DNA from 4 places in the Pseudoalteromonas sp. bablab_jr011 genome. Region 3 is predicted to be linked to each of the others. Evidence: predicted binding sites of a transcription regulator. Region 3 holds the regulator's gene; each other region holds the start of a gene.

Region 1 (8,103 bases), on a different contig from region 3:
AAAAATTTGGCTGGGAAGGCCTCGCTGCGCATGTCGATATTCGCTGCTTTCAAAATGATCCCAGTGTAAAATCAAGTTTAAAATTTTTACGTAAAACGCCTTGGGCACGTGAAAAAGTAGAGCAACTTTATGTCGATACGTTTTTCAATACCCAAGAGGACGATATGGCAACTTTCCAGTGGAAAAGCATTAAAAAATAATTATTCTTCTGCCATTATCACCGAAAGCGATTTCGGTGATATTTCTACAACGATTTCCTCAGCTGTTTTCACCTCGCCATCAATTACATAGCTTAATTCATTTTCTGCCGTAACACAGACACGCTTAGCATTTGTGTGATGGCTGTTAATTGCAAAACTTGTCTGAGTAATGCTTGAAAAAACCAACTCAGCAATACTCAAGGTACTGGCTTTCGAGTCTGCACTTGGGGTAAGCCAATTAACATCTAGTAACCCATCTTTATGATCAGGCTGCCCTGCTGATTGCGCTAGCAGGGTGGTGAACGGTGCTGCGTTGGCGATAATCAGGCTTGTGGTATGAATTGACTGCGGTTCATTGTTATCAAGTTTTACGGTGTAATCTTGAGCTTCATGCTCGCCGAGCGCGTGCCAAAAACCTTGTAAATAGGCCAATTGCCCCGATTCATTTTTTGCATCACGATGCGCTTTTTCTATCATCTTTTGCTCAAAACCTATCCCTACAAGCAATAGCATACGTTCGCCATTACACAGTGCAGTATCAATACGACTCGCCTGCCCTTCAATAATGAGCTCACAGGCTTGTTCGACAGGAATTATTTTTGACCGAATGCCCATTAAAACATGCGCTAACGCATTTGCTGTACCTAATGGAATGATCCCTAATTTACAGGGGGTATCAACCAACACACTTGCAACCTCTGTCACAGTGCCATCTCCCCCACATGCAATGATTACATCGGGCTGTGATTTAATGGCCTCTTTTGCTAAATCAATGCCACTAATTTCGGCCGTTGTCGTGTGTACTGTTAAATCGTAGTACTGTGATAATCGGGCGGTAATTTGTTTATTTTTAGATTCCCATAATTTCGTGCCCGATACAGGGTTAGCAATAAGTACAGCTTTATTTTTAATTAATAAATCACCGGCTTTATGACGTCTTATTAAATGACGTAATTGACGTTTATTAAGATTTGCAGTCTCACGTGTTTCTTTAATTTGCTCAAGTATCGTGTGCACATCTGCATCTTTGTTTTGACTCAATAAATAAGCAGCCATAACAAATACGGAACGACCGCGTCCTAATGCACAATGCACTACAACACGTCTGTCTTCTTTAATCTGATGATGTATCCAATTAATGGCTTGATTTAATTGTGCGCGGGTTGGCACGCTGTGATCAAGTACTGGAATATTTAGATAACGGATATTTTCTTGAGTAGACGACCATTCTAAGCCATCAAACTCACAGGTTACATCTAAAACGGCTGTGATCCCCATTTCTTTCATACTGTCTATGTCAGATGGAAATAATCGACAAGCCAAAAACAAATGCTCGTTTATTTGTTGAAGTGGCGGCACTTTATCGTGTTTTCTAGACCACGCGTTATAAAGTTGTGCGCCAAGTAAAAATGGAATAAACGCCCACCGTATATACATGGGAATAATGCCATTTTCACGTTTACGGAATATTCGCGCGATATCAAAAAAATAAGCCGCGCTCACTAATAATAATGAAAGCGCTGTCCAATAAAAAAATAGCGCAAAGTACACCGTATCTACACGCAACGCAGCAATAATAAACGCTACGGCTAAAACTAAATAGGTTGATGCTGCCCACATAATCACTCCTTGTTATTGTAATTATTTATACATAGCAAGTTTCACTCCAGAGTTTAAAGTACACCACGCCTTTTGATATACCTTAAATCAATAACTTAGCAGATTTACTATTTATATATAAATAAGTTTAGGACATTTTTTCAATAACATATGAATAACTTACACATTATGAATAACTTGAAACCTATAAATTTGCCAATAAGCACATCCCTGCTAACCTAATTAATAGAAAAGAGGTGGGTTAACATTGATTTCACATCCTTTTTTCTAAAAATAATGTTTCGTGCATCTAAACCGGTGAGTAAACCGTTACTTCTATACAACAAGAAAAACAGGAACTTTATGGACAACGATCAACTATTAGCGTTACTGAGTGCAACAGCGAAAGGTGACAAAAATGCCTTCGCAAGTTTGTACAAATCAACTAGCGCTAAGTTATTTGCCATTAGCTTAAAAATGCTGGGTAATCGGGCTCAGGCTGAAGAAGTATTGCAAGATGCCTTTGTAAAAATTTGGCACAATGCCAGTGACTATCAAGTATCAAAAGGGGCAGTTATGTCATGGATGATAAGCATAGTCAGATACCGTTGCCTCGATTTATTACGCCACCACAAAGTGCGTAAAGAACAGAGCTTAACTGATGAGCAAGAACAAGAAGATTTAACGTCTATTCAAGTTGCTTACGAAGATGATTCAAAGTTGGTCGACTGTATCGAACAACTTGATCCACAGCAAAGACAAGTAATTCACTTGGCTTATTATAAAGGGTTGACTCATCACGAGCTTGTTGATCACATTGCATCCCCTCTTGGCACAGTTAAAAGCTGGATCAGACGTGGGTTACAACAACTACAAAGGTGCCTAACGTTATGAATTATGAAAACCAAACACTTATTGATATGTTAGCAGCCGAGTATGTTCTTGGGACATTAAGAGGCCCCGCTCGCGACCGTTTTGCTCGTTTAATGTTAACCTCTACCCGTGCAAGAGAAGCAACATGGATGTGGGAGCAACATCTCAATAACTTAGCAAGTTCAATTGAGTCTGTGCCACCCGATGAAGCCGTATGGGAAAAAATTGCCAGTCGTATCGACCCCAACGTTGTGCCTTTGCAATTAAAAACCAAAAAGCCACGCTCAACGATACTACAAGCATGGTCGCTTATTGCCACCGCTGCGAGTATTGTCCTTGCGCTTATTATTTGGCAGCCTCATGAGTCGGTTACATCGCAAGCGCAACAAATTGCACTTTTTAAGAATCAAGCCGAATCTGCACTTTGGTTTATTGATGTCCAAGACGACAGCCTTGCAATTAAAGCATCGACAGCACTTATACCACGCACAGACAAAGATTATGAGTTATGGATGATTTTAAAAGGGCAAGAAGCGCCCATATCCTTAGGTCTACTGCCCAAGTCAGGCCGAATTGAGCTACCTAAAAATGCCCAATTTAATGCGAATGACATTGCACTCCTGGCTGTTAGCTTAGAACCCTTGGGAGGATCGCCTAATGGCTCCCCAACCGAGGTCTTATACACCACCGAATTGGTTATTCTTTAAATCTAAAAGCCGTGCATTGCACGGCTTTTTGCATTTTTGTTAAAAAATTTTCAAATTATTGCATCCAATTAAATTCTTCGCCCGTATTTCACTATGACTTAATTTAAAAACTAAGGAAAAAGTCATGAAGAACGTAACTCCATCTCTAATTGCTATTGTAGTATGTAGTACCCTGTTCAGCTTGCCTACAGAGGCATCTAGTCACCGAGAAGCACCGAACATTACACGCTTCCCAACATTAGACTCAACAGACTTTTACGCGTTTAATAGTTACGAAGAAGGCCGTGGCGATTATGTCACGTTCATCGCAAACTATATTCCACTTCAAGATGCTTACGGCGGTCCAAATTATTTTGCAATGGACCCAGATGCAACCTACAGCATTCATATTGATAATGACGGCGATGCTGTAGAAGATATGACCTTTGCTTTTAATTTCAAAAGCATGTTACCTAATGACAACATGGGTGTTGCTTTAACAGTCGGCCCAGAAGGCAATCAACGCACGGTTGCAGTGCCATTAAAGAATGTCGGCGGTGTAGCGGCCGGTAATAATGCAGCGGTTAACTTTAGCGAGTCATATACAGTGAGCATTGTAAAAGGCCCACAACGTACTGGCTCTAAAACAATGCTAACCAATTCAATGAATAGCAGTAATGAATTTTACAAACCGCTTGATTACATTGGTAACAAAACATTCTCTTCAATGAGTGCTTACAAAGAATACGCTGACCAGTACATTTACAGCGTGGCAATCCCAGGCTGCGACGGTATGGGTAAAGTGTTTGTAGGTCAACGTAAAGACCCATTTGTTGTTAACCTAGGTAAAACTTTTGACCTTGTAAATTATGTCCCTGTCGAAGGTGATAGTGCTCCGGGTGCTGGTGATGGCGGTGGTTTTCCTGGTGGCATCACACAATCAGCTGATAATGACGACCTAGCAATGAAAAATGTGACAGTCATTGCTGTTGAAGTACCTAAAGCCTGTGTGACAGGTGAAGGTAATGGCACGATTGGTAGCTGGACAACAGCAAGTCTTCCGCAAGCGCGTATTTTAAATCCAAATGCGTCATTTGCTAAAACAGCGGTTAACGGTGGCGCATTAACTCAAGTATCACGTTTGGGTAGCCCACTGGTTAATGAACTTGTTATTGGCTTAAAAGACAAAGACACCTTCTCTACCTCTGCACCTGCTGACGATGGTCAATTTGCTGATTATGTAACGCATCCATCACTGCCTGAGCTGCTTAACATCTTATTTAAAGATGCCGTGAACAGTACCTTAGGCACAAATATTGAAACACTCGCGCCGACTAATTTCCCTCGTAATGATTTAGTCACTGCATTTTCAACTGGCTTCCCAGGTGTAAACCAACTAGCCACAGTCACACCGTCTGAAATGCTGCGTCTAAATACAGCGATTGCGGCAACACCGCAAACTGAACAATCAGCATTTGGTGTTGCGGGCGATGACCTTGCAGGTTTCCCTAATGGTCGCCGTCCAGGTGATGACGTGGTTGATATTGCACTGCGTGTCGTAATGGGCCGCTTGTGTTACCCAATCCCAGTAAATGGCACTGACACCGACTTAGGCTTATGTACATCAGACGATGCGAGTGTAGGTAATGTACCGTTCACAGATGGTGCCCCTTTAGATGCAACCATGATGGATGCGAGCTTCCCATACCTTGCGACTCCAATTGCTGGTTCTAAATAAGGAGAGCTACGATGCGTAATTTAAAACGCTCTACAATCACACTGATGATTATGGCTGGTGTTCTTGCAGGCTGTAATGACAGTGATAATGATGACAAAGATGATATGAAGCCTGTTCCTGTTAACAAGGCACCCAGTGCAACTGATGCAATGGTAACAACGCAAACAGAGGTTGTTATTGAAGACATGCTAGAGGGCTCTGACCCTGAAGGTGATGCTCTTACTTACAGTCTTGTATCAGAGCCCACATTAGGCAGTGTGGTTGTGCAAAGTGATGGCAGCTATACCTATACCCCTAATGCCGAGACCACCGGCGCTGATAGCTTCGAATTTGCTGTCAGTGACGGTGTAAACAGCCAAGTAACTGCCACTGTCAGTATTACCATTGAAGCATTACAGGTTGATTTTGCTGCTATTGGCCGTGCTGCATTTAATCAAGCTGCTTCTGACGAACCATTACGCCTCAATGGTCGTGTGTTCTTAAACACCGGTGCTGAAGCAAACTTTGATGATTTAGTTACTGGAAACTAAGGTTTAGAAATTTGGCCATGGATGGCTTTTATAAGGAGCAACAATGAAACATTTAATCTGGTCGTTTATTTTTGTAAACACATTCGCTCACGCAGAACCTTACATTCCAAACGATAACGACTTTATTGCCACATCAAGTACCCCTCTTGCTGCTACCCTGACACTTCAAGAGCTTGCAACGTTATTTGAACAAACACAATACGCGGGCCAAACAGAAAGTAAGCAAGGGCTCCTAAAACGTTACTTAGAACAGCAAGTCAATACAAGCCACGATCCCGAAATTCTTTATTATTACGCGCGTGTACTGCAACGCGAGCATCAATTTGACGAGGCTTTAGCCTTTTTAGCCAGAGTAAAAGAGCTAAGTCCTCATCATGTGAATGCCGCATTATTAACAGCAAACATATTAATGGTGCAAGGTAAGTTCGACGACGCAAAGTCTGAGTGCTTAAACTTAATTGGTCATGCAAGTATTGAAACTGTGACCACATGTAGTTTAGATGCACAAAGTCAAATGGGTAAGCTTGAAGAACGTTTTCAGGCATTAAAAAAGATCGCTCGCAAAGAGACGATGAGTCTAAATACCCGCCATGTACTTGCCGAGATGGCTTTTAGATTAAATAAGCCTGAGCAAACAATTGATTATCTTGCGACTGTGAATTTAAAAAACTCACCAGTGAGTTTGGTGGTGTTATGGGCTGATGCACACTTGGCAATGAATAATCTAGATACCGTATTATCGACTCTGAGTGGATTATTAGACGATAGCGCCAACCTTGAAGATGCCATTTTGCTGCGTCTTGCGCAGGCAGAAAAATATAAGGTCGATAATCAATCGAATAAATGGCGACTAAAATTAAAAGAGCGCATTATTTTAAGAGAATTACGCCAAGATCTATTTCATGCCAGCGATCTTACTTGGTACTATTTAACAATTGAAGAAAATCAGTCTAAAGCACGCTATTGGGCAAATATTAACTGGAAACACGCGAAAATGGACAGCGATAAGCAGTTACTCAAATTAGCAAACGATATCGATTAGGAACATAACCACGATGAAAAACATAATTTTAATTGCATTCTTAATCGTTGTTACTAGTTTTAATGTGTCTGCTCACCAACTAAGTACAGCGTACATTAACTTACAAAACGACAGCAACGACACCGTGTCTTTATCAGGCTCGTGGCAAGTTGCAGTTGCAGACATAGAGCAAGCTATTCCCTTTGATTTAAACCAAGATAACGTGATTATTTGGCAGGAAATTAGCGCAAAACAGGCTGCAATAGCGTCGTACTTATTTAATCATATTTCAGCTCAGCAAGCAGGTGCCACCTGTACGGTAAGCGCTGAGGGGTCACTTAAACTTGATAACCACTTTAACCAAGCGTATATCGATGTTCCGTTACAAATTAACTGTCCTGAACAATCAGCACTGACGCTCAGCTACAATGCAATAATGCAGATTGATGCTAATCACAAAGCCATCGCAGCAATCAATAACACAAGTCGAGTGTTTAGTCGGAATAATCAGCAACAAACGCTTAATTTCTCTCAAACAAGTTATGGTCAAACATTTGTTGAATATGTGTATCAAGGTATTTTGCATATTTGGATGGGTGTTGATCATATTTTATTTTTAGTGGCGTTGCTTTTAACCTGCGTACTTGTGAGAGACAAAAATACGTGGCAAGGGATCCAATCAAAGAAAAAAATTGCCGTCGGCACAGCTTGGATAGTCACCGCATTTACGCTTGCTCATTCCATTACTTTGACAGCCACGGCCCTTGAATTAGTGTCACCCAATAGTCGTTGGGTTGAATTAGGTATTGCGCTCTCTGTTCTCTTTGCAGCGTTAAACAATATATGGCCATTAATCGTTCGATTAGGCTGGGTGACTTTTGCATTTGGTTTATTACATGGAATGGGCTTTGCCAGTGTTCTAGGGGAACTGGGTTTATCAAGTGATTATCAGTTAATGAGCATACTGGCGTTCAATTTAGGCGTTGAATTAGGTCAGCTTGTGATACTTGCTATCTGTTTACCGGTATTAATCAGTCTAAGGAATCGTGATTGGTATCGTAAATGGCTGATGCCCGCGGGCTCACTAACCATTGCTGTTATTGCCTTACAGTGGTCAATTGAGCGTTTTTAAAAACCAGAATAAAGGCTAAATGCCTTTATTCGAAAGGCAATAATAAGGTCTGCATGGTAGGCCTTAATGCTTTTATTAACTGCTCGGTATCTAATGAAGGGTTAAGCATTTTGCGTAATAACAACCCGCCCATCACTGAAAACATGACTTCGATGCGTGCGTTTATTTCATCCAGTGCAGCGCCTTGTAAAGGACCTCGTTCACCAATTAATAATTCGCGCATTGAATCACGCGCATGAGCATCAGATTCTCTTAAAAGGTTGGCAATTTTCTCGTTGCGTGCAGCTTCAGCGAGCATTTCTAAATCAAGGGCGCCTTGATTTA
Region 2 (8,103 bases), on a different contig from region 3:
GGCTGCGAAGCTGAATTTGGTAAAGCGTTACAATTAAAGCCGAGTATTCGTGATGAAATAAAAATAATCACTAAATGTGGAATTAAACCCGCATTTCCCAGTTTAGGCTTGCAAGGCAAAGCGAATCATTATGACTCGAGTGCAGCACATATCATCGCATCCGCTCAGCAATCGCTTAAACACTTTAATACCGACCGATTAGATGTGTTATTGATCCATCGCCCTGATTATTTAATGAATGCAGATGAAGTAGCTGAAGCATTCAATACTTTAAAAGCAAATGGTGATGTTATTGACTTTGGTGTTTCAAACTTCACGCCGTCACAACTCAGCTTACTGCAGTCCCGTTTAGACTTTGATTTAGTCACGAATCAAATAGAGTTTTCGCCTTATGAGATGAAAGCGCTTGATGATGGGACTTTGGATCAATGCCAATTACTTGATATTAAACCCATGCTTTGGTCACCTTTAGCGGGCGGGCGTTTATTTTCAAATGACGATGAAAAAGCAGTGCGTTTGCGTGCGGTGTTGGAGCAAGTTGGCAACGAAATTGGAGCCAGCTCTATCGATCAAGTTGTGTATACTTGGTTACTCATGCACCCAAGTTTGCCATCGGTAGTATTGGGTACAGGCAACATTGCCCGGGTTAAATCAGCCGTCGCAGCGAAAGAATTCACGATGAATCGTGAGCAATGGTATCGTATTTGGCAAGGCTCTACAGGCCACAGTGTGCCATAATTTTAAAGTGCGCTTTAACGAGAAAAGGGCCTTTCGGCCCTTCGTGTTGCAGCAAGTAACACATTCTTTTTTAAAGCGTAAAGTCAACTGCGTAAGCGACATACACTTTTACATCAGAGCCATCAATGTCTGTGTCAGACACGCCAAATGTAAAGCCGTCTTTTGACACAGAAACACCGTAGTCAATGATATTATCATCACCAATGAAATCGCCTGAGTAATGACCCAGATGAAGAGCCATTTCTGCACCGGTACTGCCAACTGGGAAGCTATAGTCAGCATTTAAGTATAAAGAATCTCCAAAATCTGTACCGTCACCGCTGGCTGCTGATGTAGCAAGGATTGCAGCACCAAAAGTGAAACTACCCATGCTGATGCTACCGTAGATCTCTGAAAAGTCAGCGTCAGTATAAGATGCTGCATCAGGGTAAGCATAATAAATGTAGCCAACATCGTAGCTAAATGTTTCATTGATATCACCGCCAAAACCTGCATAAAGGTCTAGCTCGTAAGTCATGTCGTCAGCCCAGCTGGCATTCGATACCCAAGTACCTGCGTAAAAGCCAGATTCACTTGCGTAATCAATACCGCCCTGAATTGCAGCATCACCCCCAGTTTGCTCTTGACCACGCCATAAATAGTTTGAAGTAGCCGCAGCGTTTGCTGTTACTTCTGCATAACTATATGTTGAGCTCAAAGTTAATAGCGCAATGGCGCTTGCTACGACCGTTTTTTTTAGTTTTAGCATGTTTCTCGTATCCTGTTGTTATGTTGATTTGCCCCATTTCAGATTGCAGTCTGGTTATTATTTGAGGACAGTTTTTATGTGTTGTCTGGATACGATGTAGCACTGGTTGTGCCAAGTTAATTCTGAAAGGGATATTTTATGTTTAACTGCTTTAAAAACAGCCTTTTAAGCGTGTTATTTTTTAAAGTTTAGATTTATTTGAATTGTTCATGCGCACACCTGTGGTGCAAAAAATAACCCGGTTGCACAATCGCGAAGCAACCAGGTTTTTCTTGTTTGATAGAGACTTAGCCAAAAATGGCACGCATTAGGCTGATTGTTTCTTCAACGCTACGGCCTTTTTCAACTTCGCTGATGATAGAGTCTCGTTTTGCTTTTATATGCTCGGGGATATCGTCACTTGCAAGCGCGCGGTCTACTAAAATCTCAGCAGACTCTTTGCCGCGACGCACGGTTTTTTTGCCTGCAGAACTGCCCGTGCTCTTCGGTTTGCTAAGCAGTTTAATGTAGTTAGAGTTATCAGCCGTGGTGTTATCGGCATAATAGAAGAAGCACGGTAGTAACGCTTTTATCTCAATAAGTGATTGTTCATGATCATTTGCTGCAGCAGCCATTTTAAACCAAGGCATGCTATGAATTGCAGTAACCACGTCTTGCCAATAACGTTCAAAATCACGGTTGTTTAATTTAGGAACTCCCAACGAAGCACAAAGCGCATCAAGCTTACTATTTGTAATAGGCGTAAATACATCTGGGCGGCGCATTGCTAATAAGCGTGTTGCAGGCGCAAGCGTTGGTTTCTCTTCGCTGCCTGTAAAGGCCATAAAGTAAGCAACCATAAAATGTTGATAGTGTTCTTGTGTCACATCGCCTTCTAGGGGAATGTGCGCTAGGGCTTCGTCAAAAGCCGCAGGCAGGTCGCTCAACATTTGATGGAACCCTTTGGCGCTTTTGGTTGAAGCAAACCATTCAACATCAAAGTTATAGCTACTTGGGTCAAGAGAAGCCGTGTGTTTGCCTGCAAAAGCCAAGCGGTCTTCTGGAATCATTTCTTTTAAAGTTTGTGATTTAATTGTGCCAATGTAGTTTGCTAAACGTAATTGCTCATCAAGCGCAATGAGCTCTTTATGTTGCTCAATAAAGCCAGTAACAACAGGCCAAGGTGCAACGCGCAGCGTTTTCAATTGCAAGAAGCTAATGGCAGAGATCAGTAAGTCGTGAAGTTTTTTTAATGTCGGTAACTGCTTATCTTCTAATAAATCATAGTTAATACGATCGCGGCTTGCACTGAGTAGCTCATAGCACCAACCTAAGAAGTCTTCTGGGTGGTTGTCTACTTTCACGGCCATTAGGTTGAGGCTAAGCTCTGAAGATTGCTTGAGAATATTTTGATAAATTTGACTTTCTTGCTCGCTAAGCGCCATTTTTGACGGTGAAATAAGCAGTTTCTTCATGCCTTGTAGACTCTCCAGTTTGATATATTTTTTAGTCACTTTATTTTAGCTTAAATAAGCTAACAGCAACAGGGGCGTGCATCATACCGAAGAATACAGGGGATGCAATCTTGATAAGTTAAATCTGCACAAGATTGCATTTAAAGGCGTTAATCTGCTTCGTCTAGTGAAAATAATTGCTCGACAGTTGTATTAAACTGCCGGGCTATCTTTAATGCAATGATCACTGAAGGCGTAAAGCGAGACGTTTCGACCGTACTAATTGTTTTACGTGAAACAGCGATAGCATCGGCTAGCTCTTGTTGCGAAAGCCCTGCGGCTTTGCGATATTTTGCAATATGATTTTGCACTATTGCTCCTAGTCTCTACTTTGCCAAAGAATTGAGATGCCATATATTAAACTCATTTCAGCCAGGTAAAAGGTAGCCATCATGCTATGAGAAACATCTAAAGCTAACTCATCAGACAATAAATACACCGCACCCATACTAAAGAGTAAACCAAGTACAACATGTTTATAGGCAATGGTGTCAATCGTATTTAAAAACTCATCTTTATAAGTAAGGCGATATTTCATTTTCCATGTAAATCCACCTCTTATCACAAACATACAGAATGATCCCAGAAAAGCAGCACTGCCTAAAAACAACAAGGGGGCCGATGTTTGATTAAGCGCAGGGTAAACACTGATAATGAGTAGAGTGATCCCCATAAACATTGAAAACCATGCATTTTGGCTCATAAATTTCTCTTCCGTTTGGATATCTTGCTTTGACATAAATCTTCCTTTTAATTTTAGTTGTAACCTCTAGGTATCAATGTAACCTTTGGGTATCATCTAGTCAACTATTTAATGTAACCTAAAGGTTTCAAAATATTTCAGCGACGATTCATATTTGTCTACCTAAGCTTGCTGAATAGCCTTTTTATTTGTTTAGCAATGATTTTCGGCTTAACACCCGCTATGATATGAACAATGTTTGCCCATTTTTAAGGATGATTATGAAAACCTTACTAAAGATTATTGGTGTCATATTCGTATTACTAATTGCCTTAGTAATCGCCGCACCGTTTCTTATTCCAACTGATGCAATCTTTAACAAAGTCTCGCAGCAAGTTGAACAAACGACGGGTCGAAGCCTCACCATTAACGGTGATAAAAAACTGTCGGTTTTCCCTTCGTTGAAGCTTGAACTGAATGATGTGCATTTTGCTAATATGCAAACGGGTTCACAAAAAGACATGGCAAGCATGCAACAGTTGGCCATTCATATTCCCTGGATGTCGCTTTTCGGTGGTGAGTTTAAACTTGATAAGTTCGTTATCAACGAGCCAACAATTTTGTTAGAAACTGATAAAAATGGCAAAGCTAACTGGCAGCTGTTTGATGGCGTAGCCGAACAACCAGAGACTGAGCAACAAAAGAGCTCAGGAGCTGTAAATTTGCCTGATAACTTTGATATTCAGTTAGGTGAAGTGGCAATTTATGGTGGAACCTTCACGTATCTAGATGGTAAAACAGGCGCAAAACAGCAGATCAGTGACTTAGAGCTAGCTATTTTACTCCCATCACTGCGTAAAACATTAGAGCTCAAAGGCGGGATTACCTATATGGGTGAGCGCTTTGAACTTGATGTAACCCTTGATACACCCGTGAAAGTGATTGAAGGAGCGACTTTTAATGTCAGTACAGAGGTTGATTCACGTTTGGTAGATATGACTTTTAAAGGTGCGATTGCTGAAATGGGTCAAGATGTACAAGGTCAATTGTCTATCAGTGGTGATTCGGTTAAAAATATTGCTAATTGGCAAGGTGTGGACTTAAATGCCAAAGACAATGCTTTTAATGCCTTTAATGTTAAAGGGGCCATGCATCTACAAGGTGACAAATTCAAACTAACAGAGCTTTTGGCAACATTAGATGAATTACAAATCAAAGGTAAAAGCGACATTAACCTTGGTAATCGCTTAGCGGTCAATGCGGATATTGATTTAGGCATGCTCGACTTAAATCCGTACCTTCCAGAAGGCGTTGCAAAAGAGGCACAACCTTTACCTGCAGAAGATGCACCCGCTCAGCCTATCGTATGGGATGATACTAAAATTGATTTAAGTGGTTTAAATGCCTTGGATGCGAGTGTAGTTGTTCGCTCAAGTGGTCTAAAAGCCAAGAAGATCACACTCGGTGAGAACCAATTCACTGTAAACCTTAAAAATGCTGTAGCGAAAGTAAGCCTAGACAAATTTGTTGCTTATGAGGGCAATGGTAAAGGTGTTATTACACTCAATGCAAAGCAAGCTCCTTATGCAATCTCAACTAACTTCGCTTTAGATAAAATCGATGCGCAGCCATTATTAACTGACGCAGCAGGTTTTGATAAGTTAATGGGTAAAGGTTCATTAAACTGGAATTTAACGACAACGGGTCAAAGCCAGAAAAGCTTTATTAATGCGTTGAATGGTAAATTAGCATTTGAATTTGCAGATGGGGCAGTTAAAGGCGCAAACATTGCTGAAATGGTCCGTAAAGCAAAAGAGCTAATCAAAGGTAACTTGGGGGCCGTATCAGAAGGTCTCGATACAGGCTTCGATAACTCTGAGCAAACAGATTTCTCAGCGTTAACAGGCAGCTTTAATTTCACTAATGGGGTGGGTGAAAACCGTGACTTGTCATTATTAAGCCCGCTTATTCGTATTTCGGGGGCTGGTAAGGTGGATTTACCGATGACCAACGTTGATTATCGTCTCGTGACAGGCATCGTTGATTCAATTGAAGGGCAAGGTACCACAGATGACAGCACAGGCTTTAAAATTCCACTGCGTATTAAAGGCCCATTCCATGATGTGGGTTATAGCCTCGATGTGAGTGATGCGGCCAAAGAAGAAGTGAAAGAAAAAGCGAAAGATAAAATAAAAGATAAGCTTAAAGGCTTATTTGGAAATTAATAAAAATTTAATTTAATCCTTAAAGCAGGGCGCATCGGCGCCCTGTTTGTTTTATAATCAATAACAAACCAGTAAACGGTTGTAAGCCCACCTTGATATAGCGACCCTTTATTATAAATTAATTAAAAAATAACCTACCACTTCATTGCTATTGCTGATACAATTGCCCGCCCTTAAGAGACAACTCGTGTGTTTTTTGAGTGGAATTTAACCGAAATGTCTTGATTTTAAACAAAATTAAGACGTGTTGTAATATCTACACCGGAGGTCATTAACATGATCCAAATGCAAACTCAGCTGGACGTTGCTGATAACAGCGGCGCTCGCAAAGTGCAGTGTATTAAAGTCCTTGGCGGTTCGCACCGTCGCTATGCAGCGGTTGGCGATATCATCAAAGTTTCTGTAAAAGAAGCGATTCCTCGCGGTAAAGTGAAGAAAGGTGATGTTAAAAACGCAGTAGTTGTGCGTACTAAAAAAGGCGTTCGTCGTCCGGACGGTTCTTTGATCCGTTTCGATAGCAATGCGGCTGTTATCTTAAATGATAACTTACAGCCAATTGGTACTCGTATCTTCGGCCCTGTGACTCGTGAACTTCGTACTGAAAAGTTCATGAAAATCGTTTCACTAGCACCAGAAGTACTATAAGGAGTCTATCATGGCAGCAAAAATCCGTCGTGATGACGAAGTAATCGTACTAGCCGGTAAAGACAAAGGTAAGCGCGGTAAAGTGCTTTCAGTTGTTACTGAGTCTGGTCGAGTATTTGTCGAAGGCATCAACTTAATCAAGAAGCACCAAAAGCCTGTTCCTCAGTTGAACCAAGCTGGCGGTATTGTTGAGAAAGAAGCGTCTATCGACGTATCAAACGTTGCGATCTACAACTCGGAAACGGGTAAAGCAGATCGTGTAGGTTTCAAGATTGAAGATGGTAAGAAATTACGTATCTTTAAATCTACTGGTAAAACTATCTAATAGTTGGAGTAGAATGATGGCGAAACTGCATGAAGTATATAAAGACAAAGTAGTGGCTGAACTTCAAGAGAAGTTTGGTTTCAGCTCTGTCATGCAAGTCCCTCAGATCGAAAAGATCACATTAAACATGGGTGTGGGCGAAGCTCTAGCTGACAAGAAGATCCTAGATAATGCTGTTGCAGATCTAGAAGCAATCTCTGGTCAGAAACCTCTAATCACTAAAGCACGCAAATCTGTTGCTGGCTTCAAAGTGCGTGAAGGTTACCCAATTGGTTGTAAAGTAACCCTACGTGGCGAGCGTATGTGGGACTTTTTTGAGCGTTTGGTTTCAATCGCTATCCCACGTATCCGTGACTTCCGTGGTGTAAGTGCTAAGTCTTTTGATGGACGTGGTAACTACAGCATGGGCGTACGTGAGCAAATCATCTTCCCAGAAATTGATTATGATAAAGTAGACCGTGTACGCGGTATGGATATCACTATCACTACTTCTGCGAAAACAGATGAGGAAGGCCGTGCGTTGTTAGAAGCGTTTAACTTCCCATTTAAGAAATAAGGGTAGGGTTATGGCAAAGAATTCTATGAAAGCGCGCGAAGCAAAGCGCACTAAATTAGTTGCTCAGTATGCTGAAAAGCGTGCTGCACTAAAAGCTATCATCAGTGATGTGAAAACATCTGACGATGATCGTTGGGACGCGGTATTAAAGCTACAAGCTTTACCACGTGATTCTAGCTCTTCACGTCAACGTAATCGTTGTAACGTTACGGGCCGCCCACATGGTTACCTTCGCAAATTCGGCATGAGCCGTATTAAAGTTCGCGAAGCAGCTATGCGCGGTGAAATTCCTGGCCTTAAAAAGGCTAGCTGGTAATAGTATCACGGGAGTAAGACTATGAGCTTGCAAGATCCTATTGCGGATTTGTTTACACGTATCCGTAACGGTCAGTCAGCGAAGAAAGTATCAGTAACGATGCCAACTTCAAAACTGAAAGTAGCAGTAGCTAAAGTATTAAAAGATGAAGGTTATATCGCAGATTACGCTGTAAGCGGTGAAGCGAAGCCTGAGCTAGCAATCGAATTAAAATATTTCGAAGGCAAAGCTGTTATTGAAAATATCCAGCGTGTTAGCCGCCCTGGTCTACGTATCTATAAGAAACGTGACGAATTACCTAAGGTAATGGGTGGTCTTGGTATCGCTATCGTATCAACTTCTAAAGGCCTAATGACAGACCGCGCAGCACGTAGT
Region 3 (8,103 bases):
ACCCAGGTGAAGCAAGCCACGGTGACCTTGGTATGATTACCCGTGATGACGTGGTTATGTGCATTTCAAATTCAGGGGAAACGAGCGAAGTTGTCAGTATTATTCCTGTCATTAAGCGCATTGGCGCAAAAATGATTTCGCTAACAGGTAACCCAGACTCAACAATGGCCACGCTTTCTGACGTACATGTGTGTATTAAAGTAAGCAAAGAAGCGTGCCCACTGGGCCTTGCGCCAACAGCCAGCACAACGGCAACGCTAGTCATGGGCGATGCAATGGCTGTAGCACTGCTTGAGGCAAGAGGTTTTACAGCAGACGATTTTGCACTTTCTCACCCAGGCGGAAGCTTAGGAAAACGTTTATTGCTTTGTCTTAGTGATGTTATGCACGCCGGTGAGGCCACTCCCATTGTTAATGAATCGCAAAGTATCAAAGATGCATTAATTGAAATGTCGGCTAAAGGCCTCGGTATGACTGCAATTGTTGGTGATGACAACACACTATCGGGACTTTTTACTGATGGTGATTTACGTCGTATTTTAGAGCAACGGGTTGATATTCACAGCACCGCAATTAGCCAAGTAATGACTCGCTCATGCACAACTGCACACGCTGATATGCTGGCCGCAGAAGCGCTTAATATTATGGAAAGTAAACGTATTAATGGTTTGATTGTAATCGACAAAAGCAACACCCCCATTGGCGCGCTTAACATGCAAGACCTTTTAAAAGCAGGAGTACTTTAAGCATGACATTTGCTGAGCTTTACCAACCAGTAAGCACAGACGTGAGTCAACGTGCTCAAAAAATAAAACTGCTTATTTGTGATATTGATGGTGTTTTTTCAGATGGCCGTATTTATTTAGGCAATCAAGGCGAAGAGCTTAAAGCTTTCAATACAAAAGATGGATTCGGCATTAAAGCCCTTATCAATAGTGGTTTTCAGGTGGCCGTTATCACGGGACGCCATTCACAAATAGTTCAGCAGCGAATGACTAGCCTTACGGTACAACATATTTATCAGGGCCAAGAGAATAAGCTCATTGCTTATCAAGAGTTAAAAGATAAACTTAGCTTAACAGATGAGCAAATTGCCTATATTGGTGACGATGGTCCAGACTTACCGGTTATGGAAAAAGTCGGATTTGCCGTTGCTGTTAATGATGCTCATCCATTAATCAAAAAACTGGCTCATTACACCACCCTGTTACCTGGTGGCTTTGGAGCTGTGCGTGAACTAACTGATTTATTAATGCTAGAAAATGGCAAACCGCTAACTAGCGATGGAACGAGCGCATGAATATAGCCCGTATTTTACTAAGTGTTGTTTTTGTTTGTAGCATGGTTTGGTTATGGTATCCGTACTTTAATCAACCGACAAACACAGTGCTCAGTGAAGACGAGATTATCGCTACACCTGATTATACCGCAATCGCATTAAAGCAAACAGCCTATGATGATCAAGGTAAAATCAGTCATAAAGTGGCCGCTGCTAAAATGGAGCTGTATCAACAGCTCGGGTTCACCTTTTTTGAGCAACCCATTTTCACCATTTACGGTGATCAGCAAGTTTGGCAAGTAAAAGCCAAAGAAGCCACGTTATATGAAAACGATCAGCTTGTATTCGAAGGGGATGTAGTTGCTAAAAACCTTACCCATAATGGCATGATCGAAGATATTAAAGCTGAGAACATTAACATCGACATTGACAAAATGACCATGTTTTCTAAGCAACCTGTCACGCTGACAGGACCGAATTTAAAAATTACCGGTAAAGGTTTAAAAGCCGATTTAAAAGCCGAAATTGTTGAGTTAACTAACCATACACGAACCATATACTATGACCAATAAACTTAAGAAATTACTCCTGATCCCAAGCTTATTGATTGCGTTTTCTGGCGCAGCTGCTGAGCAGGCTGGCACACCAATCAGCATTAGCTCTGATCGCCAAGAAGGTCAGCTAAAAAATGGCATTGGTATCTTCGAAGATAATGTCGAGATCATACATGGTAACCGTCGTATTACAGCGGATCGACTCGAAGCACATGCAGGTGAAGTTGAAGGCACGGTTGAATTAATTATTGCCACAGGAAAGCCCGCTTACTTTGAAGAAAAACAAGCTGACGGCACTATTATGAGCGCCAGTGCTGAAGAAGTTCGTTACGATGTTGCTAAACGCTTATTAACACTCGTTGGCAATGCACAAGTGACTCAAGCAGGCCAAAAAGTCAGTGCCAAGAGCATTACATACGATATGGAACAGCAACTGATAAGTGCCGAGAAAGATGAAAACTCGACCGATCGTGTACACACTATTTTAGTGCCTGTTGATAACAAAAAGAACGATGAAGGCCAGCCATGAGCACACTAAAAGCAGAGCTATTAGCTAAAAGCTATAAGGGTCGCCAAGTTGTAAAAAATGTAGGCCTTGAGGTAGAAGCTGGCAGCATTGTCGGTTTACTTGGGCCAAATGGCGCAGGTAAAACAACCACCTTTTACATGATTGTGGGATTAGTGCCCAGTGACAAAGGTAAAATAAGCATTGATGATAACGACATCACCTTATTGCCAATGCACAGCCGCGCTCGCTTAGGTATTGGCTATTTGCCACAAGAATCATCGATTTTTAGAAAACTGACTGTTTATCAAAACTTAATGGCCATTTTAGAGACCCGTAAAGATCTCAATAAACAAGGCCGCGAAGAAACACTTAACAGCTTACTTGATGAATTTAGCATTCAACACATTCGTGACAGCCAAGGTATGGCATTGTCAGGGGGTGAACGCCGTCGTGTTGAAATAGCACGCGCACTGGCCGCTGACCCTAAATTTATTTTGCTCGATGAGCCTTTTGCTGGTGTTGATCCTATTTCAGTGTTAGATATAAAGAAAATTATTGAGCACTTAAAAAATCGTGGTATTGGTGTATTAATTACTGACCACAATGTGAGAGAAACCCTTGATGTTTGTGAAAAAGCCTACATTGTTTCTCATGGGGAGCTAATTGCATCAGGTACACCTGAACATGTGTTAGCCGACCAAACTGTACGCGATGTGTATCTAGGCGAGCAATTCAGGCTTTAAATACGCCACCGACTAGAGCATCTGCTAGACTTATAACAATGACAATAAATCAAATAAATAGTTAACGGCATCGTGCTATTGTTTGATAAGACTAAAAAGGATTGTTAGGGATACATGAGGCAATCATTACAGCTGCGCATGGGCCAGCAACTTACAATGACTCCACAACTGCAACAGGCTATCCGTTTGTTGCAGCTCAGTACATTGGATCTCCAGCAAGAAATTCAAGAAGCGTTAGACTCTAACCCTTTGCTTGAAGTTGAAGAAGCAGATTATGCAGAAGAGAGTATTGGCAAGAACGAGCAAAAAGCCGAATCTGACGATACCCAACTAAGCGCGTCGGCTGACGAAGCTGCGAGCGAGTACGAGCAAGAAAGCAGTGATGCCCTCAACAAAGACACCGTAAGTGACGACTTAGCAATGGATGTTACGTGGGATGAGTACATGAGTGCTGCCCCATCAAGTTCCTCAGGTCCAATGCCTGAAGATGAATCAATTTACCAAGGCGCATCAACCGAAACTCTCCACGAATACCTAATGTGGCAGTTACAACTAACTCCATTCAGCCCAACAGACGAAGCGATTGCCGTTGCGATTGTTGAGGCAATTGATGATTCGGGTATTTTAACCGTAAGCTGCGAAGACATTGTTGAAAGCTTCAATCAAAATAACGATGAAGAAGAAATCGAACTTGATGAAGTCGAAGCTGTCTTAAAAAGAATCCAATTATTCGATCCTGTCGGTATTGGCGCCCGTAGTTTACAAGAATGTTTGTGTATTCAATTACGCCAATTCGATGCTGACACCCCCTATTTAGCTGAAACTAAAATGGTGTTATCAGAACATATTGAATTATTAGCGAGTCGTGACTATCGCACTTTGATGAAAAAGACTAAGCTTAAAGAAAGTGAGCTGAAAGAAGTCATGACATTGATCCACAGCTTAAATCCAAAGCCTGCGGATACAATTGTTAGAGAAGAGTCTGAATACGTGATACCCGATGTATCCGTAAAAAAAATAAAAGGCCGTTGGGTAGTTGAACTAAACCCAGACTGCATGCCGAAAATCAGAGTGAATAGCCACTATGCGGCGATGTCACGTTCTGTAAAATCAAGCAGTGATAGCCAATTTATTCGCTCTCATTTACAAGAAGCAAAATGGTTTATTAAAAGCTTAGAAAGCCGTAATGACACGTTATTAAAAGTGACTAACTGTATTGTTCAACAACAACAGGCTTTCTTTGAACATGGTCCTGAGGCCATGAAACCCATGGTATTAAATGATGTCGCAGAAATGGTCGAAATGCATGAATCAACAATTTCGCGAGTAACAACACAAAAATACATGCATACCCCGCGGGGAATTTTTGAGTTGAAATATTTCTTCTCCAGCCATGTAAGCACTGAAAATGGGGGTGAGTGTTCATCTACGGCAATTCGCGCTTTAATCAAAAAGCTAATCGCCGCAGAAAACACAGCTAAACCATTGAGTGATAGCAAAATTGCAGATATATTGGCTGAGCAAGGAATTAAAGTAGCTAGACGGACAATAGCAAAATATCGAGAGTCTCTAGCAATACCTCCGTCGAATCAGCGTAAGAGTCTGATTTAGACGTTTTACATAGAAGGAAAATGCTTATGCAACTAAATTTAACTGGTCGTCATGTAGAAATCACAGATTCATTAAGAGACTATGTAAACACCAAGTTTGCGAAACTAGAAAGGCATTTTGACCACATTAATAATGTTCATGTCATTCTAGATGTAGAAAAACTAAGCCAAAAAGCAGAAGCAACTTTACATGTAAACGGAGGCGAGTTATTTGCCTCTACTGAACACCAAGATATGTATGCAGCCATCGACTCGTTAATCGATAAACTTGATCGTCAAGTAATTAAACACAAAGAGAAATTAGCTCGACACTAAATTATGAAACTTAGTTCACTTACTAACCAGGACTGCAGCAAAGCTGCGGTCCTTTTTAATAGCAAAAAAAGAATTCTCGAATTTATCAGCGAACTGGCTCATGAGCAGCTCCCTCATTTATCTCAGCAAGATATACTCAATGCCCTATTGAACAGAGAAAAATTGGGCAGCACGGGTATTGGCCGAGGTATTGCGATTCCACATGGTCGTATGAGCGGTGCAGATCAGCCACACGCATTTGTAATTGTGAGTGAGTCACCTATAAATTTTGATGCAATTGATAATCGTCCAGTGGATATTTTTGTCGCACTCATCGTACCAGATGGTGACTGTCAGCTTCATCTAAAGACCTTATCAACAATTGCTGATAGACTTAAAGACAAAGAATTTTGTAAACAGCTACGCAGTGCTAAAACAGATAGTGATCTGTTTAAAGTCATTGCATCAGAGGCATAAATGGAATTAATTATTATCAGCGGTCGCTCTGGTTCAGGTAAATCAGTCGCTTTACGAGTACTTGAAGACTTAGGCTATTACTGCGTTGATAATATTCCTGTAAACCTGCTTCCTTCGTTAGTACGCAGTGTGTCAGATAATTACGACAAAATTGCTGTAAGTATCGATGTGCGTAACCTGCCGAAAGAACAGCAAGAATTTAACGATATTCTTGAGTATTTACCGGGCTTTGCAAAACCTACGTTGTTTTATTTAGATAGTGATGATCAAACACTGATCAAACGATTCTCTGAAACACGCCGCTTACACCCATTATCGATTGACTCGCTGCCGCTTGATTTAGCGATTAAACAAGAAAAAGGATTACTGGATGTTTTGATCACCCGTGCCGATTTTATGATTGATACGACCGATCTCAGCGTGCATCAGCTTGCCGAATCTATTCGCGAAAAAATACTGGGTAAAAAAGACAAAAAGCTCATTATTACTTTTATGTCGTTTGGCTTTAAGCACGGTATTCCAAAAGAAGCTGATTACGTATTTGATGCTCGCTTTTTACCGAATCCACACTGGGAACCGGATCTAAAACCACTGACAGGCTTAGACCAACCAGTAAAAGATTACCTTGCTAGTCACAGCATAGTGCAAAAGTTTACATGGCAAATTCAAACCTTTGTACAAACATGGCTCCCTCACCTAGAGCGAAATAATCGCAGTTATTTAACCATTGCGATTGGCTGCACAGGTGGACAACATCGCTCAGTTTACTTAGCGCAAACCATTGGTGAGAGCTTTTCGAAAAGTCACGCAAACGTGAAAATACGCCACCGCGAGCAAGATACCCAATAGGCAACGACGATGCATGCTGAAGACACTTTTTTAATCCAAAATAAGCTAGGTTTACATGCACGAGCAGCCACGGTTTTAGCACAACTTGCACTGCAATTCGATGCTAAAATAACCCTTTACCAAGACGATAAAGAAGCCGAAGGCGATAGTGTATTAGCCTTAATGTTACTCGAGAGCAGCCAAGGCAAAGAAGTCCGTGTGGTGTGTGAAGGCCCCGATGCTGACGCAGCACTCAATGCAATAGGCGAATTAATTGCACAACGCTTTCATGAACAAGAATAGCATTTGCTAAGCCTTGACTGTTTACGTTAAACTTGCATTGGGTATTTAAAATTCCTGTTAAATATCCTACTTTTATATCGCTCGCTTCTCTAAAATACATTTTTCTTAGTAAATTTATCTCAGTGCGGCGATATCCCTGCAAATACTAAATTTAGCAACTATGCTGTATTTGCTGAGTCAGATTTTAAGCTATTTTTTCAGTTGTAAGGACGCCAATGCCAGAAGCCTTTGAACAAGATTACCCGCTACAACAACTAAAACAGGTGACCAAGTCACTCAATAGTGGTCAATTTGTTCAAGTGCGCGGCATGTTAGCAAAAACAGCACCGTGTGATACCGCACTCCTTTTAGAATCATCTCCGCATAAAATTCGCCGTATGCTTTGGCAGCTGGTAGACCCTGATGTGCGTGGTGACGTATTAGAAGAGCTCTCAGAAGATGTACGTTTAGGCATTATTGCCCAAATGGAACCTGAGCACATTGCTGCCGCAACCGAAGACATGGACGACGATGATTTAGGTGAGGTTCTTCGTAGCCTACCTGATACAGTCTACCAAGACGTTGTCGGCGCCATGGACTCGCAAGATAGAGAAAGAGCCACCCAAGCCCTGTCTTATCAAGAGCGCTCAGCTGGTGCCTTGATGAACAGCGATACGGTAACCATTCGCCCAGACGTCACACTAGATGTTGTTTTACGCTATCTGCGTTTACGCGGCGATTTACCTGAAGGCACCGATGATTTATACGTCGTTGATAAACATAATTGCTTTTTAGGGGCATTATCTTTAACGACGTTGTTGACCAATCCCTCAGATAAAGTGGTTCGCGACCTGATGGATGAAGACTGTGAATCTATCTTAATATCGATGGATGAAAGCGACGTGGCACAATTATTCGAACGCCATAACTGGATTTCAGCCCCCGTTGTAGATGATAACGCGCACTTACTAGGGCGTATTACCATCGATGATATCGTTGACGTTATCCGTGAAGATGCCGAACATAGCTTATTAAGCTTAGCGGGTCTTGATGATGAAGAAGATACTTTTGCTCCCGTATTGAAAAGCTCGCAGCGCCGCTCTATTTGGCTAGGAGTCAACTTATTAACTGCTTTACTCGCTGCAATAGTCGCTAGTTTTTTCGAGAATACATTAGCTATCTTACCTATTCTTGCTGTACTAAATGGTATTGTTCCCTCAATGGGAGGCGTAGCAGGCAGCCAAACGCTTACACTTGTTATTCGTGGTATTGCTGTTGGCCATATAAACCAAACTAACCAACGCTTTTTATTACTCAAAGAGCTCGCTATCGGCGCGCTAAACGGGGTAATTTGGTCTATTTTAATTGCGGGTGTTGTCGCGCTGTGGCAGTGGGACTTTAAACTCGGTGCGGTGCTTGCCTTTGCTATGTTCATGAACTTAGTGGCAGCCGGTATTGCAGGAGCCAGTATTCCGCTTATTTTAAAGAGAATGAAAATTGACCCTGCATTAGCAGGCAGCGTAGTGCT
Region 4 (8,103 bases), on a different contig from region 3:
TTATATGCCGAACATATTGCAACCTTGCAACAGCGTATTCGTACTATTACAGAACGTGAGGGTTTAGAAGGGCTCGTAATTCACTCAGGCCAAGCTAAGCGTCAGTTCTTAGATGACATGTATTATCCGTTTAAAGTGAATCCGCAATTTAAAGCTTGGTTACCTGTTATTGATAATCCGCATTGTTGGATTGTCGTCGACGGTGCATCTAAGCCGAAGCTAATTTTTTATCGTCCAGTGGATTTTTGGCATAAAGTGCCTGATGAGCCGCGTGATTTTTGGGCTGAGTATTTTGATATTGAGCTTTTAGTACAACCTGATCAGGTTGAAAAACTACTCCCTTATGATAAAGCAAATTATGCATATATCGGTGAGTACTTAGAGGTCGCACAAGCGCTGGGTTTCAGCATTATGAATCCTGAGCCAGTGATGAACTACTTACATTTCCATCGAGCTTATAAAACGCAGTACGAACTTGAGTGTCTTCGCCAAGCGAACCGTATCGCTGTAGAGGGTCATAAAGCGGCGCGTGATACGTTCTTTAATGGTGGTTCTGAGTTTGATATTCAGCACGCTTATCTAATGGCTACACGCCAAAGTGAAAACGAGATGCCTTACGGAAATATCGTTGCACTGAATGAAAATTGCGCCATTTTACATTACACGCATTTCGAGCCAACTGCGCCTCATACACATCACTCATTTTTAATTGATGCAGGTGCAAACTTTAACGGTTATGCTGCGGATATTACTCGTACCTATGATTTTAAAAAGTCAGGTGAGTTTAGCGATCTCATTCAGGTTATGACTGAGCATCAAATTGCCTTAGGTAAGGCATTGAAACCCGGTCTCTTATACGGCGAGTTACATTTAGAGTGTCACCAACGTGTCGCGCAAGTACTGAGTGATTTTAATATTGTAAAATTACCAGCCGCTGACATTGTTGAACGCGGTATTACTTCAACGTTTTTCCCTCATGGATTGGGTCATCACCTTGGCTTACAAGTTCATGATATGGGTGGTTTTATGGCTGACGAATCAGGGACGCACCAAGCTCCGCCTGAAGGTCATCCATTCCTTCGTTGCACACGTTTAATTGAGAAGAACCAAGTATTTACGATTGAGCCTGGTTTATACTTCATCGATTCATTATTGGGCGACCTTGCTCAAACCGATAATAAACAGTTTATTAACTGGGAAAAAGTTGAAGAATTTAAGCCATTTGGCGGTATCCGAATTGAAGATAATATTATCGTTCATGAAGACAGTCTCGAAAATATGACCCGTGATCTACACTTAGATTAACGGCGAGCAAAATAGAGTATAGGGGCCACATGGCCCCATTTTTTTAGATAAAACAATATGCCTGAATATCAATACCCGGCCGAACCGGTTTTTTATCAAGAAGAAATAAAGAAAAGTACATTTATAGTGCACATTGCGCACACTCCTGATCTCGCGTGTGCAAAAGCGTTTATTAAAGAAATACAAGATAAATACAGTGACGCGCGTCATAACTGCTGGGCACATGTTGCTGGAAACCCTGGCGGGAGTCATGTTTATGGCTTTTCGGATGATGGTGAGCCCAATGGTACGGCGGGCAAACCCATGCTTAATGTGCTGACAGGTTCAGGTATCGGTGAAATTACTGCGGTAGTAACACGCTACTTTGGAGGAATTAAGCTTGGTACGGGGGGACTTGTGCGTGCATACGGTGGCAGTTTAAATAACGCTATGCGCGAGCTAAAAACTGTGACTAAAGTACCGAGTGTTGAACTTATAGGGCAAAGTGACTATAGCGCACAAGGTGCAATCGAGCAGTTATTAAAAAGCCAATATCAGGTGTTAAAAATAGACAAGCAATTTGCCGAGAACATTACTTGGCACATTACCATTGATAGCCGCCAAGCAGAGCAGGCAATCACTGATGTACACGAACTTACTCATGGCGCCGTTGAGCTAAAAATGGGAAAAGGATGAGTAAGGAAAATAAATACATAGCGTTTACTTACAATTAAGCCTGTAAGACAATAAACTGTATTAGCTAAATCATTTAATAAGAAAGCGATACGCCTAGATGCAATTTCGTACCATAATAAAAATTCTCGGCCAGCTGGTGGCGTTATTTAGTATCACGATGGTCCCACCGGCACTGGTGTCTTTAATTTATAAAGACGGTGGGGGTGTGCCGTTCGTTCTTGCGTTTATTTTTAGCGTTGTTATTGGTTTAGCTGCATATTACCCAAACCGTCATGAGCATGGTGATTTAAAAGCCCGCGAAGGCTTTTTAATTGTGGTGTTGTTCTGGCTGGTACTTGGCAGCTTTGCCGCTGTGCCTTTAGTGTTCTTACAGGAACCAAACCTATCTCTCGCTGACTCGGTATTTGAGGCCTTCTCGGGGCTGACTACCACAGGAGCAACCGTTTTAACGGGGATTGAATACTTACCCAAATCAGTGCTTTTTTATCGTCAACAACTGCAGTGGCTAGGTGGTATGGGGATCATTGTATTGGCCGTCGCTGTATTACCGATGCTAGGTGTTGGTGGTATGCAGTTATACCGTGCTGAAACTCCAGGGCCTGTTAAAGACTCGAAAATGACCCCGCGGATTGCCGATACCGCCAAACACCTTTGGTACATTTATGTGTCGCTGACCATCGCATGTACGCTTGCCTATTGGGGAGCGGGTATGGATTGGTTTGATGCGATTTGTCATGCTTTCTCAACCATCGCAATTGGGGGATTCTCTACATACGATGCGTCTATGGGGCAATTTGACAGCCCATTAATAAACTTTATTTGTGTGGTGTTTTTGCTGATTGCGGCGATTAACTTTTCGTTGCACTACGCTGCGGTCTCCTCGCGCAGTATTCGTGTTTACTTGCGCGACCCTGAATTTAAAGTGTTTTTACTTATTCAGTTAGCGCTAGTGATTATTTGTTTTACGGTACTCTCTTCTAATAATATTTATGCAGATGGTGATGAAACGCTCGATCAAGCAATGTTTCAAGCTGTCTCTATGAGTACTACCGCGGGCTTTGCGACAGATAATTTTTCTGCTTGGCCATTGTTCTTACCTATCTTACTTATTTTTTCGAGCTTTATCGGCGGCTGTGCGGGCTCGACGGGCGGCGGTATGAAAGTTGTAAGGGTTTTCCTTCTGTACTTGCAAGGGATACGTGAATTAAACCGCTTAGTTCACCCGCGGGCTATATACTCTATAAAGCTCGGTCGTAAAGCGCTCCCCGATAAAGTGGTCGAAGCCGTTTGGGGGTTCTTTTCTGCTTATGCACTGGTTTTTGTTATTATCATGCTGGCCTTAATGGGCACAGGCATGGACAATATAAGTGCTTTTTCAGCGACGGCGGCGTGTTTAAACAACTTAGGCCCAGGTTTGGGTGAAGTCGCGGCGCATTATGGCGCGATATCTGATACGGCAAAGTGGTTGTTAACAATCGCGATGGTGTTTGGTCGTCTTGAAATATTCACTTTATTAGTTTTATTTACCCCAACATTCTGGCGCGGTTAAGGTTTTATTTGGTTATTTTTCAAGGAGTAGAGAAACAATGCCAAAAACGCAGCAGCAACTTAATTTAGAAAAACTAACCTATATACCCGCAGGGAGTGTGGTCGATGTTGAAATAATAACTGCGACAGAAAGTAAGCGTGTCAAAATTGAATTTATTGGTTTACTTAACGAGCAGTACATCATACTTAACTATCCCCCTGCAAAACGTTTGCCGAATGCGGGTGACTTTATCAAAGAGGGGATTATGGTGATTGTTCGGGCTGTTTTAGAAAGCGGGGGTGGGCAGGTTATTGCATTTCGTCAGCAGATAAAAGCCGTTGCTTCACACCCTTGTCGATTGATATTTTTACATTTTCCCCAACAAGTACAACTCTTTAGCTTGCGCAGCGAAGCGCGGATCCCCACTTTGTTTCCCGCCAAGCTTGTTATAGATGAACAGGTATATGAAGGCGTAATTAAAGACATTTCACTTGCCGGTGTGCAATTTGAGATTAACAGCGAGGCCGACCTTAGTCATTTGAAAGCACAAGCGTGTCAGGTGGTGCTCAGTAAACGTGAATTTACAGGCAAGGTATGCAGAGTCCGCAAACGAGAGTCGGGCTATCAGTTGGGTGTGCAGCTCAATACCAGTGAAAATGAAATGAACGTCTTTATGAAAGAGCACCTCATAGACCTTTCGGTATTAGAGATAACGAGTTAACGAGCATTGATTCGCCATTTTGCAACAAAATGACTGTTTTTCACTTTTTCTCTAAAAATTAATCAAAAATAATCGATATAAATATATAAAACCCATTTAAATCAGATGATTAAGCGTTAAAAATATTTTTATTTTTTTTGAGGCGTGTTGCCATTCATCTACGGTTTAGCCCCCACACGCAATATTTTCTCTGTTTTAGTGACAAAAAACGGCAGATGTCTCTGTTTTTGCTTTTTTAACTTATTGATTAATAGATAAAAAATTTTCTCACCTCATTGCTTGTTGCTAAAAAGCAACAAAATAACAGCCAGTTTTCCCCTAATTTACTAAAAAAAAAACTTAACCTCATGATTTATAGCGTTTTTTAAACTTTGGCATTGAAGTTGAAATAGTTAAAGCGAACACAGAGAAAGTTGATTTAGGAATTAGTCCTCTATCGCAGTTTAGACAACATTGAAGGAATAGTGATTATGAAAACGTTACACAAAACATGTGCACTTATTGCCCTTGTCGCTTCATCAACTGCATTTGCAGCGGTGGATTTTGAAACGCTAGATGTCGATGGCGATGGAGCAATCAGTAAAAGCGAAGCATCTGTAAGCTCACCGTTAATGAGCCAGTTTAAAGAGCTTGATACCGATGGTAATGGCGAACTATCAAAAGAAGAGTTCGCGAAAGCATAATTTCAGTGTAAGGACACATTGAAAAGGACTTCTTACTTAAAGCTACTATTTGAAGGATTACATTATGAACACAGTATATAAAACATTAGCCCTTGTGGCACTTATCTCTTCATCAGCCGCATTTGCGATGAGCGATTTCGAAACGCTAGACGTTGATGGCAATGGCGTTATTAGCCAAAGCGAAGCATCCGTCGATGCAGAGCTAATGAGTAAGTTTAGCGAATTAGACACTGACGGTAACGGTGAGTTATCAAAACAAGAGTTTTCAAAAGCTTAATGAAATTAAGCAAGCCAAGTTATCTAGCTGATTAGTTCTGAGCTGCCAAAGACAGCCTAAATGGATAAGGGAATCCATGACAAAGAACAACCAGGAGCGTGTGATCAGCTAACACTTTTTTAGTTAAATATTGAAGGAATATGATTATGAAGACAGTAAATAAAACACTAGCCCTAATTGCACTTGCATCTTCTTCAGCTGTTTTTGCTGCCACTGACTTTGATACATTGGATGTAGATGGCGATGGCGTGATAAGCAAAAGTGAAGCATCAGTCGACGCAAAAATCATGTCACAATTTAAAACACTGGATGTCGATGGTGATGGCGTACTGACTGAAACAGAGTTTTCAGCGGCCGAGTAACAAAGCCAATTTCCACTAAACAGGGATCTCAGAAACGGACTTCACTCTTTTCAAATTTTGAGGCAGTTATTATGAAACACATCAATACAACATTGGCTATTTTAGCATTAGCAACGTCATCAGCAGCGTTTGCTCAGGGCGTCAGTTTTTCTACATTTGATACCAACGGCGATGGCGTGATCAGCAAAGAAGAAGCATCAGTAAATATGCAGCTTGAAAAACTATTTCCTGAGCTTGATAGCGATGGTAACGGAGAGCTTTCAAAAGAAGAGTTCGCACAGATTCAATAGGTTCGTAACCAGAGACTCTGGTTAACTACTTTCACTTCAAGAGTCGTAAAGCAGCCGTCATGGCTGCTTTTTTATTTTCATGTTTTTGGTCTATAAGAAAATAGCACTGACTTGGAACAGCTTTTCAACAACCGTGATGTGTTTCTTGTCGATTAGGAACATGATCACATGGTCACCCGACTGAATCACCGTATCATCATGAGCAATGAGTACATCGTCATTACGCACAATTGCACCAATAGTGGTACCTGCGGGTAGCTTGATATCGGCAATCGCGCGGCCAACAACTTTCGATGTATGTTCATCGCCATGGGCTACGGCTTCAATTGCTTCAGCCGCGCCTTTACGTAATGAATAAACGTTAACGATATCACCGCGGCGAACATGCGTTAACAGAGCTGAGATAGTCGCTTGTTGTGGTGAAATGGCAATATCTATTTCACCGCCTTGAACGAGGTCAACATAGGCGCCGCGTTGGATCAGCACCATGGTTTTTTGTGCGCCCATGCGTTTAGCAAGCATGGCCGACATAATGTTTGCTTCGTCGTCGTTTGTAACAGCAATGAACACATCAACTTGTTCAATGTGCTCTTCTGAGAGCAGTTCTTGATCAGAGGCGTCACCACAGAACACAACGGTATTGTCGAGTAACTCAGAGAGCTGTGCCGCACGTTCTTTATTACGCTCAAGAAGTTTAACACTGTGATTTTTTTCTAGTGAGCGCGCCAAACCTGCACCAATATTACCCCCACCTGCAATCATGATTTTCTTGTATGAGCGTTCAAGTTTTTGCAGCTCATTCATGACCGCTCGAATATGTTTTGTTGCGGCGATAAAGAACACTTCATCGTCAGCCTCAATCACGGTTGTGCCGAGTGGTTTAATTGCTTTACCTTGTCGGTAAATTGCTGCTACACGGGTTTCTACATTGGGAATATGTTCTTTCAATGCCGACAGTGCATACCCAACTAATAAGCCACCATAGTAAGCTTTTACTGCAACCAGTGATAACATACCATCAGCGAACTGCAGCACTTGTAAAGCACCCGGATAGTCTATTAATCGACGAATATACTTAGTCACTAAGGCTTCTGGAGCAATGTAGTGATCAACCGGTAAGTCGTCATTATGGAACAGCTTTTCGCGGTACTTTAAGTATTGCTCTGAGCGAATACGCGCAATTTTGGTGGGCGTATTAAAAATACTGTAGGCGACTTGGCAGGCAACCATGTTCACTTCATCTGAACTGGTTACCGCAATAATCATATCGGCGTCTTCTGCGCCTGCGCGACGCAGCACATCTGGGTGAGCACTGTGACCAGTAACCCCCTGTAGATCGTACTTATCTTGCAGCTCGCGTAAGCGGTTACCGTCGATATCAACCACTGTGATCTCGTTTTGCTCACCAACGAGGTTTTCTGCTAATGTGCCGCCGACTTGTCCGGCACCGAGTATGATTATTTTCATGGTGTATTCTTATGAATGTTTTTTAACTAGCTTTGCATAGTAGAAACCATCGCTCTCACCCGGTAGCAATTGCAAGCCAGGTAACGTTGGAGTATCGTTTTCATGCAGTGGTATATGCTCTGCATTGCTGTTGTTAGCAAGAAACGTGGCAACTTGTTGCTGATTTTCTTGTGGTAACATTGAGCAGGTTGCATACACTAACGTACCACCCGGTTTAAGCAGAGGCCAGATACTGTTGAGAATATCACCTTGTAAGTGTGCAAGGTCTTCAATATCTGATGCTCTACGCAACCATTTAATATCAGGGTGGCGACGAATAACACCGGTGGCAGAACAAGGCACATCAAGTAAAATTCGATCGAACTGCTTTTCGTCCCACCAAATATGCGGCTGTGATGCATCGGCACACTGCAAATCAGCGGCAAGGCCAATACGTACTAAATTTTGTTTTACACGCTCTAAGCGTTCACTGTCGCTATCTAGTGCTAATACATCGGCATCAGCAAGCTCCAAAATATGGCAGGTTTTACCGCCTGGCGCTGCACAGGCATCAAGAATCAGCTCATCATCTTGTGGATCTAAAAAACGTGCTGCTAACTGCGCCGCCGCATCTTGAACAGAGCATGCACCTGTTTCAAACTCAGGTAAAGAAAATACATCGCATGGCTTGGCAAGTTTAATACCATCTGGAAAATCAGCATTGAGGCTGTGTTCAATGTCATTTGCTTTGAGCATGTCGCTGTATTCTTGCGTGCTATATTGTGCTTGATTTACACGTAACCACATTGGAGCTTG

What was found. The regulator sigma-54, encoded in region 3, starts transcription at its own class of promoters, with help from an activator protein. The targets are predictions, from matches to a motif close to GTTGGCACGNNNNTNGNNT.
Region 1: a site for sigma-54 is predicted at 2,002-2,020, ahead of JIG41_RS09790 (diacylglycerol kinase family protein). Genes of this name have one in related genera too.
Region 2: a site for sigma-54 is predicted at 1,584-1,602, ahead of JIG41_RS20640 (TorF family putative porin). Genes of this name have one in related genera too.
Region 4: a site for sigma-54 is predicted at 4,600-4,618, ahead of JIG41_RS16795 (EF-hand domain-containing protein). Genes of this name have one in related genera too.

What each region holds. Positions count from the first base shown of each region.
Region 1 covers NZ_JACDWU010000174.1:28,685-36,787, reverse strand. The annotation lists gene JIG41_RS09795 (VF530 family DNA-binding protein) at 1-200, shown strand, start outside; gene JIG41_RS09790 (diacylglycerol kinase family protein) at 201-1,820, opposite strand; gene JIG41_RS09785 (sigma-70 family RNA polymerase sigma factor) at 2,163-2,693, shown strand; gene JIG41_RS09780 (anti-sigma factor domain-containing protein) at 2,690-3,379, shown strand; gene JIG41_RS09775 (DUF4331 domain-containing protein) at 3,504-5,096, shown strand; gene JIG41_RS09770 (Ig-like domain-containing protein) at 5,108-5,626, shown strand; gene JIG41_RS09765 (lipopolysaccharide assembly protein LapB) at 5,670-6,668, shown strand; gene JIG41_RS09760 (HupE/UreJ family protein) at 6,682-7,779, shown strand; gene JIG41_RS09755 (TetR/AcrR family transcriptional regulator) at 7,805-8,103, opposite strand, start outside.
Region 2 covers NZ_JACDWU010000316.1:40,859-48,961, forward strand. The annotation lists gene JIG41_RS20635 (aldo/keto reductase family oxidoreductase) at 1-738, shown strand, start outside; gene JIG41_RS20640 (TorF family putative porin) at 809-1,486, opposite strand; gene JIG41_RS20645 (hypothetical protein) at 1,774-2,940, opposite strand; gene JIG41_RS20650 (helix-turn-helix transcriptional regulator) at 3,090-3,290, opposite strand; gene JIG41_RS20655 (hypothetical protein) at 3,299-3,718, opposite strand; gene JIG41_RS20660 (AsmA family protein) at 3,943-5,886, shown strand; gene rplN (50S ribosomal protein L14) at 6,163-6,531, shown strand; gene rplX (50S ribosomal protein L24) at 6,542-6,856, shown strand; gene rplE (50S ribosomal protein L5) at 6,873-7,412, shown strand; gene rpsN (30S ribosomal protein S14) at 7,423-7,728, shown strand; gene rpsH (30S ribosomal protein S8) at 7,750-8,103, shown strand, end outside.
Region 3 covers NZ_JACDWU010000326.1:11,961-20,063, forward strand. The annotation lists gene JIG41_RS21710 (KpsF/GutQ family sugar-phosphate isomerase) at 1-746, shown strand, start outside; gene kdsC (3-deoxy-manno-octulosonate-8-phosphatase KdsC) at 749-1,300, shown strand; gene lptC (LPS export ABC transporter periplasmic protein LptC) at 1,297-1,851, shown strand; gene lptA (lipopolysaccharide transport periplasmic protein LptA) at 1,841-2,362, shown strand; gene lptB (LPS export ABC transporter ATP-binding protein) at 2,359-3,084, shown strand; gene JIG41_RS21735 (RNA polymerase factor sigma-54) at 3,199-4,695, shown strand; gene hpf (ribosome hibernation promoting factor) at 4,722-5,009, shown strand; gene ptsN (PTS IIA-like nitrogen regulatory protein PtsN) at 5,013-5,465, shown strand; gene rapZ (RNase adapter RapZ) at 5,466-6,314, shown strand; gene JIG41_RS21755 (HPr family phosphocarrier protein) at 6,324-6,596, shown strand; gene mgtE (magnesium transporter) at 6,812-8,103, shown strand, end outside.
Region 4 covers NZ_JACDWU010000284.1:62,020-70,122, forward strand. The annotation lists gene pepQ (Xaa-Pro dipeptidase) at 1-1,305, shown strand, start outside; gene JIG41_RS16780 (YigZ family protein) at 1,363-1,980, shown strand; gene JIG41_RS16785 (TrkH family potassium uptake protein) at 2,078-3,529, shown strand; gene JIG41_RS16790 (flagellar brake protein) at 3,567-4,229, shown strand; gene JIG41_RS16795 (EF-hand domain-containing protein) at 4,700-4,912, shown strand; gene JIG41_RS16800 (calmodulin) at 4,977-5,189, shown strand; gene JIG41_RS16805 (calmodulin) at 5,336-5,551, shown strand; gene JIG41_RS16810 (EF-hand domain-containing protein) at 5,623-5,841, shown strand; gene trkA (Trk system potassium transporter TrkA) at 5,932-7,308, opposite strand; gene rsmB (16S rRNA (cytosine(967)-C(5))-methyltransferase RsmB) at 7,318-8,103, opposite strand, start outside.